2 linked regions of the Cryptosporangium arvum DSM 44712 genome follow. The protein of the gene in region 1 interacts with the protein of each later gene in a pairwise test. Links are inferred from orthologs where the notes say so. Each region holds a gene or a part of one and is shown on either strand. Other genes may lie near its edges.

What was found. The genes of interacting proteins can lie anywhere in the genome.
Region 2: the proteins of CRYAR_RS09565 (region 1) and CRYAR_RS33610 interact in binary tests that used the Escherichia coli proteins (3 or more experiments, as listed by UniProt). The link is inferred for Cryptosporangium arvum DSM 44712 from one-to-one orthologs.

The regions. Positions count from the first base shown.
Region 1 is NZ_KK073874.1:2,057,444-2,065,040, forward strand. What follows is about bases 71-3,046. They hold CRYAR_RS09565 (sulfurtransferase TusA family protein), read right to left. Parts: upstream 1,680-3,046; coding sequence 1,461-1,679; downstream 71-1,460. Other genes in these bases: CRYAR_RS09555 (HesB/IscA family protein), read left to right, coding at 71-285; CRYAR_RS09560 (carbohydrate kinase family protein), read left to right, coding at 416-1,387; CRYAR_RS09570 (cysteine desulfurase family protein), read right to left, coding at 1,676-2,860; ctaC (aa3-type cytochrome oxidase subunit II), read left to right, coding at 2,996-3,046. In the rest of the region: more of CRYAR_RS09555, read left to right, coding at 1-70; more of ctaC, read left to right, coding at 3,047-3,895; CRYAR_RS09580 (cytochrome c oxidase subunit 4), read left to right, coding at 3,907-4,323; CRYAR_RS09585 (nucleotidyltransferase domain-containing protein), read right to left, coding at 4,496-5,263; trpD (anthranilate phosphoribosyltransferase), read right to left, coding at 5,437-6,468; CRYAR_RS09595 (hypothetical protein), read right to left, coding at 6,465-6,875; CRYAR_RS09600 (cytochrome c oxidase assembly protein), read right to left, coding at 6,925-7,597. UniProt on the Escherichia coli protein: Sulfur carrier protein involved in sulfur trafficking in the cell. Part of a sulfur-relay system required for 2-thiolation during synthesis of 2-thiouridine of the modified wobble base 5-methylaminomethyl-2-thiouridine (mnm(5)s(2)U) in tRNA.
Region 2 is NZ_KK073874.1:7,343,126-7,348,429, forward strand. What follows is about bases 2,311-5,304. They hold CRYAR_RS33610 (cysteine desulfurase family protein), read right to left. Parts: upstream 4,400-5,304; coding sequence 3,221-4,399; downstream 2,311-3,220. Other genes in these bases: CRYAR_RS33600 (ATP-dependent Clp protease proteolytic subunit), read right to left, coding at 2,311-2,463; CRYAR_RS49230 (helix-turn-helix domain-containing protein), read right to left, coding at 2,601-3,152; CRYAR_RS33615 (MFS transporter), read right to left, coding at 4,452-5,304. In the rest of the region: CRYAR_RS33590 (glycosyltransferase family 39 protein), read right to left, coding at 1-666; tRNA 2-thiouridine(34) synthase MnmA, read right to left, coding at 741-1,823; more of CRYAR_RS33600, read right to left, coding at 1,882-2,310. UniProt on the Escherichia coli protein: Master enzyme that delivers sulfur to a number of partners involved in Fe-S cluster assembly, tRNA modification or cofactor biosynthesis. Catalyzes the removal of elemental sulfur from cysteine to produce alanine.

The DNA of each region.
Region 1 (7,597 bases):
AAGGCCCTGCTCGACCAGGAGGGCCGGGACGACCTGCGCCTGCGCATCGCCGTCCAGCCCGGCGGTTGTTCCGGCCTCCGGTACCAGCTTTTCTTCGACGAGCGCTCGCTCGACGGTGACACGATTCTCGACTTCAGTGGTGTCGAGGTCGCGGTGGACCGGATGAGCAAGCCCTACCTGGGCGGGGCGACGATCGACTTCGTCGACACGATCGAGAAGCAGGGCTTCACGATCGACAACCCCAACGCGACCGGGTCCTGCGCCTGCGGCGACTCGTTCCACTGAGTATCTAGCTTTTCGCGGCGGCGCTCACCAGTGGTGGGCGCCGTTTCGTGTGCATTAGGCTGTTCGCCGTTTGCGTTTTCCGGGTAATCCCGGTGCCCTCGCTGTTTACCCCGGATGGAGACAACCCCGGATGAAAATCGCCGTCACCGGGTCGATCGCGACCGATCATCTGATGCACTTCCCGGGTCGGTTCGCCACCCAGCTGATGCCCGATCAGCTCGACCGCGTCTCGCTGTCTTTCCTGGTCGACGACCTGGTCGTCCGGCGGGGCGGGGTGGCTGCCAACATCGCGTTCGGGATGGGGCAGCTCGGGCTGCGCGGCATCCTGGTCGGCGCGGTCGGCAACGACTTCGCCGACTACCGCTCCTGGCTGGAGCGCCACGGTGTCGACTGCGACTCCGTGCACGTCTCCGAGTACGCGCACACGTCTCGCTTCGTCTGCACCACCGACGACGACATGTGCCAGATCGCGTCGTTCTACGCGGGCGCGATGAGCGAGGCACGCAACATCGAGCTCGGGCCGATCGACGAGCGCGTCGGAGGGCTCGACCTGGTGCTGATCGGCGCCAACGACCCGGAGGCCATGGTCCGCCACACGGCCGAGTGCCGGCAGCGGGGGCTGCGCTTCGCCGCCGACCCGTCGCAGCAGCTCGCCCGCATGACCGGCGACCAGACGCGTCAGCTCATCGACGGCGCCGCGTTCCTGTTCACCAACGAGTACGAGAAGACGCTCCTGGAGAACAAGACCGGTTACTCCGAGGACGAGCTGCTCGACCGGGTCGAGATCCGGGTCACCACGCTCGGCAAGGACGGCGTCGAGATCGTCGGCCGGGGCATCGAGCGGATCCACGTGGAGTGCGCCACCGAGGCGGCGAAGGCCGACCCGACCGGCGTCGGCGACGGGTTCCGCGCCGGGTTCCTCACCGCGCTGTCGTGGGGGCTGGAGCTGCGGCGGGCGGCCGAGGTGGGCAACCTGCTCGCCACCTACGTGCTCGAGACCGTCGGTACGCAGGAGTACTCGGTCGACACGACCGAGTTCGTTAAGCGCCTCGGCGGCGACTACGGCGACCTCGCCGCCGAGCAGGTCGCCTCGTACCTCTAGTCGGCGGCCCGCTGAGAACGACGCTGCCGAGCGGGCAGCGTCGCCCTCAGCGGGCTCCAGGTCAGAGCAACAACTACTGCACCCGGCGGACGTCGTGAGCCGTGCCGTCGGAGCCCAGGTACTCGTGCGACTTCAAGCGGCACCAGGCCGGGACGTCGTTCCGGGCGGCCGGATCGTCGGCGAGGACACGGACGACCCCGCCGACCTCCACCTCGCCGATGCGCCTGGCCAGGTGGATCACCGGGAGCGGGCAGCGCAGGCCCAGGCAGTCGAGAATGAGATCCGGCGTCACAGCCCGGTCACCCCCGCGGTGGCGCGCAGCTCGGCGACGATCGCCGGCAGTTCGGTGAGGAACCGCTCCACCTCGGCCCCGGTGGTGCCGGAGTGCAGCGACACCCGCACGTTGCCGTGGCTGAGCACGCCCATCGCCTCGAGCACGTGCGACGGGGAGAGCGTCGAGGACGTGCACGACGACCCGGACGACACCGCGAACCCCCGCGCGTCCAGCGCGTGCAGCAGCGCCTCACCGTCCACGTAGAGGCACGAGAACGTGACCAGGTTCGGCAGCCGGTCGACCGGGTCACCCACCACCTCGACGTCCGGCACGGTGGCCGCCACCCGTTCCCGGATGCGATCGACGAGCGGGCCGAGCCGTGCGGCCTCGGCGGCGGCGTCGGCGTGGACCGCGCGCAGCGAGGCGGCGGCCGCGACGATCGCCGGCAGGTTCGACGCCCCCGCGAAACGGCCGCGCTCCCGTTCGTCGGCGGGGTACGGCGTGGTCCAGCGCGTGCCGGTACGCACGACGAGGACGCCCACCCCGGCCGGGCCGCCCCACTTCCGCGCGCTCCCGGACATCAACGACCAGCCGCCCGGCACCGGCGCCCGGCCCAGCGTCTGAGCGGCGTCCACGAAGAGGGGAACGCCCGCCGAGGCGCACGCCGCCGCGACCTCGGAGACCGGTTGCGCGGTGCCGACCTCGTGGTTCGCGCTCATCAGCGCGGCCAGCGCGACCCCGGGCGCGCGGACCGCTTCGGCGAAGGCCGACGTGGACACTCGGCCCGCGCGGTCCACTCCCACCGGTACGGACGTACCGGTCGTTCCCGCGGCCTGCTGGGCCGCGTCGTGCTGTTCGGCCGCGTGGAGCACGGCCGAGTGCTCGACCGCCGAGTGGACGAACACCGAGCCGGCCCGGCGCCGCCCGGCCAGCCCGCCGAGCACGGCGAGGTGAGCGGCCACCGTGCCGTTCGCGCAGAACGTGACCTCGTCCGGGCGCGCGCCGATCACCTCGGCGACCACGGCCCTGGCGGCGTCGAGCAGTTGCCCGGCCCGCCTGGCCTCGGTGTACAGGCGGGCCGGATCGGCCCAGCCGTCCTCGAGCGCGGCCGCGAGCGCCTGTTTGGCCACCGGGTGGAGAGGCACGGCCGTGGCAGCGTCGAAGTACGTCCGTATTGGTGGTACCGGCTGGTCGGACACGGATCGAAACGCTACCCCCGGCGCGTCGGCGACCCCTGCGGGTCCGCGTCTCGGGGGTCCAGTAGTCTACGTTCGGTCGAAGGGATTGAGACCCGACTCAAGCAGGTCGTCGGGCGCCGATGAGGAGGGCGACTGGTGGGGGCAAACCCGTCAGCGAGTGCCGAGCGTCGTAGTCGGCGTTCTCGGGCCGGGCGCATCGTCGCTGTCACCGGCATTGCCGGGGCGTCGGCGCTGCTGCTGTCCGGCTGCTCCACCGAGGAAGTGCTCCGGTTCGGGTGGCCCAAGGGCATCACCCCACAGGCCGAGCAGATGATGGACCTCTGGACCGGCTCGGTCATCGCCGCGCTCGCCGTCGGAGTGTTCGTCTGGGGCCTGATCTTCTGGGCGGTCATCCGCTACCGCAAGAAGAGCGACGAACTGCCGGTGCAGACGCGGTTCAACCTGCCGATCGAGATCCTGTACACGGCGGTCCCGTTCCTGATCATCGCGGTGCTCTTCTACTACACCGCGATCGTCCAGACGTACGTGGACAAGCAGAAGGCCAACCCGGACGTCACGGTCTCGGTCGTCGCTTTCAAGTGGAACTGGCAGTTCCTCTACCCGGAGGAGCTCGACACCGATCGGCAGCCGATCGGCACCGTCGGGTCCACCGAGGAGATCCCGGTGCTGGTCGTGCCGACCGGCCAGCGGATCCGGTTCGTCGAGACGTCGAACGACGTCATCCACTCCTTCTGGGTGCCGGCGCTGCTGTTCAAGCGCGACGTGGTCCCGGGGCGGACGAACTCGTTCGAAGCGACGATCAACTCCGGTGAAGAGGGTGCGTACGTCGGCCGGTGCGCCGAGCTGTGCGGCACCTACCACGCCAACATGAACTTCGAGCTCCGGGCGGTCACGCCGGAGAAGTTCGACCAGTTCATCGAAGCGAAGAAGACCGGGGCGTCGACCCACGACGCGTTGCAGCAGATCGGTGAGTCGCCCGTCGCCACCACGACGACGCCGTTCAACACCGACCGCACCGCGCGTCAGCCGAGCTAGGAGAAGCGGCAATGAAGAGCGAATCCAGGATCTTCAACCTGCTCGCCCTGTTCCTGTTCGCGATGGCGGCGGTGTACGGCGTCTGGACGTCGAAGATCGACGAGGGCACCGAGTGGGTCGGCGTGGTCGCGCTGATCCTGTCGGGTCTGCTGTGCGGCATGTGTGGTCAGTTCTTCTCGCTCGTCGCCCGGCGCATCGAGCCCCGGCCGGAGGACCGGTCGGACGCGGAGATCTCCGAGGGCGCCGGTGACCTGGGCTTCTTCAGCCCGGGCAGCTACTGGCCGTTCGGCATCGCGGTGGCCGCGAGCATCGCCGGCCTGGGTGTCGCGTACTGGTTCCCGTGGCTGATCGCCCTCGGCGTCATCGCGGTCCTGTTCGCCGTGACGGGCCTGCTTTTCGAGTACTACACCCGCACGGGCGAGCACTGATCGAGCGCTAGCGAGAAAGCCGGCCCCCCCGCAGGGGGGCCGGCTTTTTTTGTTCGAACGTGGAGCCCGCTCAGGGCGACGCGGGCAGCCGAGCGCGCCGACGACGTGACCTTTGGCCTGCTGTCCGGCGTCGGCGCGCTCGCCTGTCAGCGTCGTCCTGAGCGGGCCGCCCTCAGGCAGCGTGTTGGGCGGCCCAGGCGAGTTCGGCGGCGGAGCGGACGACCGCTTGCTGGTCGGGGGTGAGGTAGGGCTCGACGACCGGAGCGAGCTGGGCGTAGAGGCCCAGTGCGGCTCGGCAGGAGTCGGGGAGCTGCTCGCCCCGCAGCCCCAGGGCGGCGTCCTGCGAGCGGCGCCACGACGGCCCCATGGCGTCGGCGACCAGGTCGAACAGCCGGTGCTCGCTGTCGTACAGGATCCGGTGGTGCACGGCGGCGACCACGGGTAAGCGGGTGGCCAGGCGGTTGCGCGTCACGGCGGCGGACGTGCGCCGCCCCGCGGCCAGCGAACCCACCAGGCGTTGCACGACCTCGGCCCGCCCGGTCATCTGCCCGGCGATCCAGGCCCGGCGGGGCCCCTCGATGTCCGACCAGCGCCACGCCCCGGCCTCGGCGACGAGTTCGTTCGCGGTGCCCTCGGCGTCGTGCAGGATCACCGCGCCGCGCCAGCCGGGAACCGTGCTCCCGGCGAGCTTGGGATCGGCGAACGAGACCCGCACCGCATCTCCGGTACGCCAGGACACCGACATGAGCAGGCCACCGAGCTGCCGGTGGGTGTACTCCGGCCCGCTCCCCAGCGCCACCAGATCGACGTCGCTGTGCTCGTGGGCATCGCCGCGGCTCTGGCTACCGAGCAGCACGACGCCGGAGGTTCCGGCAGCAACGAGCTCTGCGACGGTCGCCGCCACCGCGGCGGCAACCCGCGGGGGGAGAGGGGGCGGCACGGGCTAAGTGTCCCATCGGGTCCGGTCTGACGGAACGTTTCGTCAGCATTTCTTCACGCACTGTTGTCTCGTGGCCGTGTGCTGTTCGCACGCGGCTCACCTGCGGCAACGGTAAACCGAGCCGGTTGCCGCAGCGAGCGCGTGCAAACGTTGTGTTGGTCACGCGAGGGCGCTCAGCCCTGGGTGGCGACGGCGATCCAGCGGTCCAGCGCGGTGCCGGCGGAGCCGGAGTCGATCGACGTGGCGGCCTTCTCCAGACCGGCCCGCAGCGAGGCCTCCAGGCCCCCGGAGAAGCCGTCGTAGGCCGCGATACCGGCGGCGGCGTTGAGGACGACAGCGTCGCGTACCGGGCCGCGGTCGCCGGCCAGGACGGATCGGGCGACCTTCGCGTTGAACGCCGCGTCGGCGCCCCGGAGGTCCTCCCGGGCGGCCCGTGGGATCCCGAGGTCGGCGGCGTCCAGCACGGTCTCGGTGACCGAACCGTCGGCGACGACCCAGAGCCGGGTCGGCGCGGTGGTGGTGAACTCGTCCAGGCCGTCCTCGCCCCGCATCACCACGGCGGAGGCGCCCCGCTGCGCGAAGACCTCGGCCATCACCGGAGCCATCCGCAGGTTCGCGCAGCCCACCGCGCTGGCCCGGACCCGGCCGGGGTTGGTGAGCGGCCCGAGGAAGTTGAAGAACGTCGGGACGCCCATCTCTTTCCGCGGGACGCCGGCGTGGCGCATCCCGGGGTGGTAGATCGGCGCGAAGCAGAACGCGATCCCGGCCTCGCGGACGCACACCGACGCCAGCTCAGGCGTCATCGAGATCGGGACGCCGAGGTACTCCAGCAGGTCGGCGGCGCCGGTGCTGCTGGAAGCGGCCCGGTTGCCGTGCTTCACGACGGGAATGCCGGCGCCGGCCACCACGATCGCGGCCATCGTCGAGATGTTGACGGTGTGGGCCTGGTCCCCGCCGGTACCGACGATGTCGACCGCGTCCGGCGAGACGTCGATCGGCGTCGCGGCCGCGAGCATTCCCGCGACCAGCCCGCTGATCTCCGCCGCGGTCTCACCCTTCGAGCGCAGCGCCATCGCGAACGCGGCGATCTGGACCGGGGTGGCGTCGCCGGCCATGATCCTGGACATCGCCCAGCTGGTCTGCTCGGGCGCCAGCGCCTCGCGGGCCAGCAGCGTGTTGAGCAGCGAAGGCCAGGTGTGGTTCATCGTGCGACGACGCCCAGCTGTGTGCGCAACACGTCGGCGACGGTGGTGGCCGCGGAGACCGGGTCGAGCGGGTGGGAGAGCACCGCGTCGGCCTCCGACCAGGTCGCGAGCCAGCGGTCGACCTTGCGCGCCAGCACGATACCCACCGGCGGGCAGTCGTCGATCTCGTGCTTGAGCTGGCGGGAGATGCCCATGCCCCCGGTCGGCCACGCCTCGGCGTCGAGCAGGAGGAGGTCGAGCCCACCGGCGTCGGCCAGGCGGACGACCTCGTCGCCCCTGCTCGCCTCGACCCAGGTGATCGGACCGATGTCGGCCGCGGGCCGGCGCCCGACGGCCATCCGGATCCGCTCCCGGACGGCCGCGTCGTCGCTGTAGACGAGAACGGTGGCGGGCGAGGCGTTCGTCATGGTGGGGCTCCCGACGGGCGACGGCTGCGGGGGACGTTGTGAGCGGATCCTAGCGCTGGTCGGTGACCGGCCTGCCCGCCAGCCGGGCGAGGTGCGCGTTGTACGCCTCCAGCGCGTTGTCCTCACCCGTGGTGCGGTCGAGCTGGCGGTCGATGCGTGCCGCGGTGCGCTCGTCCGAGCGGATCCACTGGGTGACGAACGCGGCCAGCATGAGCAGGCTGATCAGGTCGCCGGAGGCCCACAGCAGGCCACCGCCGACCTGCTGATCCATCTCGGGGGAGATCCAGCTCAGGTTCAGGCCCTCGTAGTACGCGGTGGCGATCCGGCCGGCCATCTGCATGATGATCACGCCGAGCACCGCGTGCAGCGGCATCGAGATGATCATCATCAGCGCCCGCGCGGGGTAGGGCCACCGGCCGGGCAGCGGGTCCAGGCCGATCAGCGGCCAGAAGAACAGCGAACCGACGACCATGAAGTGCACGTGCGTGAACTCGTGCAGCCAGGTGCTGGTCAGCGTCGCCGGGTACCAGCCGGAGAGGTACAGCGCGTACGGCGTCGCGATGAAGAACGTGAACGCGATCAGCGGGTGGCTGATGAGCCGGAAGTAGCGGCTGTGGAGGAACTTGAGCAGCCAGCTCTTCGGCTTCGCCGGGAGCGTGCGCAGGGCCAGCGTCACCGGCGCGCCGAGCGCCATCAGGATCGGCCCCACCATGCTCAGCAGC
Region 2 (5,304 bases), 5.3 Mb from region 1 along the record:
GATGCGGCGACGCAGTCGGGGCGGGCCGGCCACCAGGTACACCAGCGCGAAGGCCGGCAGGACGAGGAACGCTTGGAGCATCTTGGTGAGGAAACCGAAGCCCAGCGCCGACCCGGCCAACAGCAGCCAGCCCGTGCGTCCGGACTCCACCGCACGCACCATGGCGTAGCCACCGGCCACCAGCAGCAGCGTCAGCAGAGCGTCCGGGTTGTTGAAGCGGAACATCAGCACGGCGACCGGTGTGAGCGCCAGCGCGGCCCCGGCGAAGAGGCCGGCCGCGTGGCCGAACCACCGTTTCACGGCGGCGTAGAGGAGCCCCACCGCGGCGACGCCCATCAGGGCCTGCGGCACGAGCATGCTCCAGCTGTTGAAGCCGAACAGCCGGCCGGACAGGCCCATCACCCAGAGGGAGGCGGGCGGCTTGTCGACCGTGATGTAGTTCGCGCTGTCCAACGAGCCGAACAACAGGGCCTTCCAGCTCCGCGTACCGGCCTGCACCGCGGCGGCGTAGAACTCGTTGGCATAGCCGGACGCGGAGAGGTTCCAGAGGTAGAGCACGGCCGTGCCGAGCAGCAGCACGAGCACCGAGAGCCGGCGGGCCGGAAACGTCCGGCCCGCAGGCCGGACGGCGCGTAGCGGTTCGGGCCGGGAGAGGGTGGCGGTCATGCCTCGACGATCGGCGGCCGCCCTGATGTGCTCCGGTGAATCCGCTGAGCGGATCCTGTGAACGTCGGAACCGGTCAAGCCGGAGTGGCGACGGCCTTCCGGGCGGAGTCGATCGTGGCCGAGCCGATCACCACGTCGCCCTCGTACAGCACGACGGCCTGGCCGGCCGCGACGCCCCGCGCGGGCGTGTGCAGCCGGACGACCCAGCGCCCGCCGTCGGGGACCGCGGTGGCCGGGAAGGTCTGGCCGTGGGCCCGCAGCTGAGCGACGCACTCGAACGGCTCGGTGCGCTCGCCGTTCGTCCAGACCGGGCGCACACCGACGACCTCGTCGACGTCGAGCGCCTCGGCCGGGCCGACGCGGACGGTGTTCTCGACCGGCGAGATGTCGAGGACGTAGCGGGGCTTGCCGTCGGCGGCCGGCCGGCCCAGCTTGAGGCCACGGCGCTGGCCGATCGTGTACGCGTAGGCACCCTCGTGACTGCCGAGCACCTCACCGGTCTCCGCGTCGACGATGTCACCGGGGGCCTCCCCCAGCGACTTGCGGAGGAAGCCGGCCGTGTCGCCGTCGGGGATGAAGCAGATGTCGTGCGAATCGGGCTTCTCCGCGACGCCGAGCCCGCGGCGGGCGGCCTCGAGCCGGACCTCCGCCTTCGTCGAGTCGCCGAGCGGGAACATCGCGTGGGCGAGCTGGTCGGGCCGCAGCACCGCGAGGACGTAGGACTGGTCCTTGCCGAAATCGACCGAGCGCCGCAGCTCGAGCCCGCTCAACCGGGCGTGGTGGCCGGTCACCACGGCGTCGAAGCCGAGGGCCAGCGCCCGGTCGAGCACGGCTTCGAACTTGATCTTCTCGTTGCACCGCAGACACGGGTTCGGCGTGCGCCCGGCCGCGTACTCGGCCACGAAGTCGTCGACGACGTCGCGGCCGAACTCGTCGGCCATCGCCCAGACGTAGAACGGGATACCGATGACGTCGGCCGCGCGGGCGGCGTCCCGGGAGTCTTCGACCGTGCAGCAGCCACGGGCGCCGAGCCGGTGCTGCTGCGGCGACGGCGAGAGCGCCAGGTGGACGCCGGTGACGTCGTGACCGGCCTCGGCCGCGCGGGCAGCCGCCACCGCGGAGTCGACTCCGCCGGACATCGCCGCCAGGACACGCATCGCTACCGCTCCTCCGAATTGGTTGCTCGATACGAGCGTACCGGGGGCGGCGGACCGCTCAGTCGGGCCGGACCGACCGGGGCCGGACATCGGTGACGAGCCCGTACTCCACCGCGTCGTCCGCGGTGAGGAACCGTCCCCGGCGGAAGTCGCCGACCACGTCGTCCAGGGGCTTGCCGGTGAGTTCGGCCACCCGGGCGTGGAGCGAGTCGACCAGCTTCTGATTGGCCGCGGCCTCACCGGCGAGTTCTCCCGCGGTGCCGGTGATGTTCGGCAGCGACGGGTCCGCGAGGCGGAACCGCGCGTGCGGGTGGGCGTAGCGCTCGGCGACCGCGGTGAGCAGGGCCAGGCTGCCGCCACCGAGCTCGCCGACCACCAGCGCGTGTACCGGGACGACGAGTGCGTCCAGCGTGTCCACCAGTGTCCAGACCGCGGTGAGATCAGCGTTTCCGCTGTTCAGGCGCAGCGCCACCGGTCGCTGGGTGCGGGTGTCGAGCAGCAGCAGCCGGCTCGCGACCCGGCTCGCGACGTCGGCATCGATCGGGCCGTTGATCTGCACGATGCGTTGATCGAGGAGCCGGTCCTCCCAGAGCTCACGGACGTCCTCGGCCGGCGGCTGCGGCGGCGCGGACGGAGGCATCGGCGGGAAGGTCGGCCGCGGCGGCTCCGGGGACGGCGGCTGCGGCGGCTGCCAGTTCGGCGGGCGCCACTCGGGGTTGCCCGGCTCCCAGGGCCGGGGTCGTTCGGGCGGAAACCAGGTTGCGGACGACATACGAATCACCACCGTCGTGAAGGACGTGCGGGTCGGTCGCCCCCGGGCGGGGGCACCGGTGCTGCATACGGACGCTCCGGAGCGGGCGATGTCGGCGCGGGGTCGTCCGGCTCCGAACCCAGCCGCGCCGCCGGCCGCAGCGGCACACCCGGTCCCGGCACACCCGGTCCCGGCACACCCGGTCCCGGCACACCCGGCACCGGCACACCCGGCACCGGCACACCCGGCACCGGCGAACCCCGCTCCGGCGCAACCGGATACGCGACCGGATTCGCCGCCGGGCGCAGATACGGCAGACCGGGCGCATCGAACCGGAGCGCGACATCCAGGCGGCCGCCGAGAGCTTCGGCGTAGCGCTCGAGCGTCGACATCCGCGGGTCGACGTCACCGGCCTCCAGCCGCGCGACCGTCGACTGGGAGGTGCCCATGCGTGCGGCGATCTCGGTCTGCGAGAGCCCCGCGGCGCGGCGGTGGTCAGCGAGCGCGCTCACCGTCTCGCGCCGACGCCGCAGCGCCGCCTCCCGGAACCCCGGCAGCCGGGGCAACTCCTCGCTCATATCAAGAACGGTATCTCTGATATGAGATAAGCGCACTCCGCCGACAGCGAACGGCAACCGCGCGAGGTTCAGGCCTTGCGGACGGCGCCGGCGCGACGAGCGCGCTCCACGACTCCGCCGATTGCGCTGACCAGCGCGTCCACGTCCTCGCTCGTCGACGTGTGCCCCAGCGAGAACCGCAACGAGCCGCGCGCCCGCTCGACCCCCGACCCCATCGCGACGAGCACGTGGCTGGGTTGCGCCACACCGGCCGAGCACGCCGACCCGGTCGAGCACTCGATGCCGCGCGCGTCCAGCAGCATCAGCAGCGCATCGCCCTCGCAGCCGGGGAACGAGAAGTGCGCGTTGCCGGGCAGGCGCGAGGGCCCGGACGCAGGTCCGTTCAGCACCGCGTCGGGCACTTCCTCGAGCAGCCGGGACACGAGCGAGTCCCGGAGTGAGGCCACCCGCGCCGCGTAGGACGCCCGGGCCTTCGTCACGGACTCCACCGCCACCGCGAACGCGACGATCGCCGGCGTATCGAGCGTGCCGGACCGCACGTCCCGCTCCTGGCCGCCGCCGTGCAGCAGCGGCACGCACGGCACGTCCCGGCCGAGCAGCAGGGCCCCGACGCCGAGCGGACCGCCGACCTTGTGCCCGGTGAGCGTCAACGCGTCCACTCCGGACGTACCGAAGTCGACCGGCACCTGGCCGACGGCCTGCACCGCGTCGCTGTGGAACGGTACGCCGGCGGCCCGGCTGATCGCTGCCAGCTCGGTGATCGGCTGCACGGTGCCGACCTCGTTGTTCGCCCACATGACGCTGACCAGCGCGACCGTGTCGCCGTGCCGCTCGAGGGCCTCGGCCAGCACCGACGGGGCCACGCAGCCGGCGTCGTCCACCGGGAGGAACTCGGCCGTGGCGCCCTCGTGCTGGGCCAGCCACTCGACGGCGTCGAGCACCGCGTGGTGTTCGACCGCGGAGGTCAGGACGACCGTGCGACGCGGATCGGCGTCGCGACGCGCCCAGAAGATGCCCTTGACAGCAAGATTGTCACTTTCGGTGCCGCCGCCGGTGAACAGCACCTCGGACGGGCGGGCACCCAGCGCGGCCGCGAGCCGCTCCCGGGCCTCCTCGACCGCGCGACGGGCCCGGCGCCCCGCCGCGTGCAGCGAGGACGGGTTGCCGACAGCGCCCAGCGCACCGGTGAGCGCGGCGACCGCCTCCGGCAGCATCGGCGTGGTCGCCGCGTGATCGAGGTACACCATGACGGCGTTCAGCCTATCCGGCGCGACCGGAGCGCCGGGGCCACCCGGGACGTCACGGCGCGGACCGCAGGCGCAGGCGCGGCGCGACCAGAACACCGACGACGGCGATGCCCACCATCGCGACGTCGATCGCACCGATCGCGGTCGACATCCCGAACGCACCCGCGGTCGCGGCGGCCACCAGCACACCACCGAAGCCGATCGTCAGCGAGCTGGTCAGCGCGTCGGAGATCTGCAGGCTGGCGCTGTTGCGGCCGCGGTCGGCGTCGGTGGAGTTCTCCAGCAGCAGCACCGACAGCGACGGCATCACCAACCCCATGCCGATCCCCCCGAAGATCCAGGCCGGGAACGCCACCCACGCCGAGCCCGGCACCCAGGCCACGACCGCCATCGACGAGCTCGCGATGCCGACGGCGACCATGCCGGTCCCGACCGCCACCGAGCGCGGCAGGTTCGGGTAGCGCCCCTGCAACCAGGACGCGCCCGACCAGCCGAGCGCGCCGAACGTCAGCGGAAGACCGGCGGCGACCGCGCTCCAGCCGTGCACCGAGCTGAGCGTCAGCGGCACCAACGTGTCCACCGCGAAGAACGAACCGGCCGCCAGCCCACGCATCAGCACCACGGCCGGCAGCCCGGCGGCCGCGGACGCCACTCCCACCGGCAGCAGCCGCCGCACGGCCACCACGACCGACACCAGGCCGACCAGCGCGACCGGGATCGCGACGAGGTCCAGCCGCTCCCCGGCCAGCTGCAACAGCACCACGCCGACGCCGGCCAGCAGCGCGTAGGGCCAGCGGGCCGCCGCACCGCCGCGGTAGGCGTTGGACGGCGGCGCCGGAACCGGCGCGGCAGCCGCGGACGGCGCTCGCCGCAGCCCGGGGACGATCAGCAGCGCGCCCAGGATC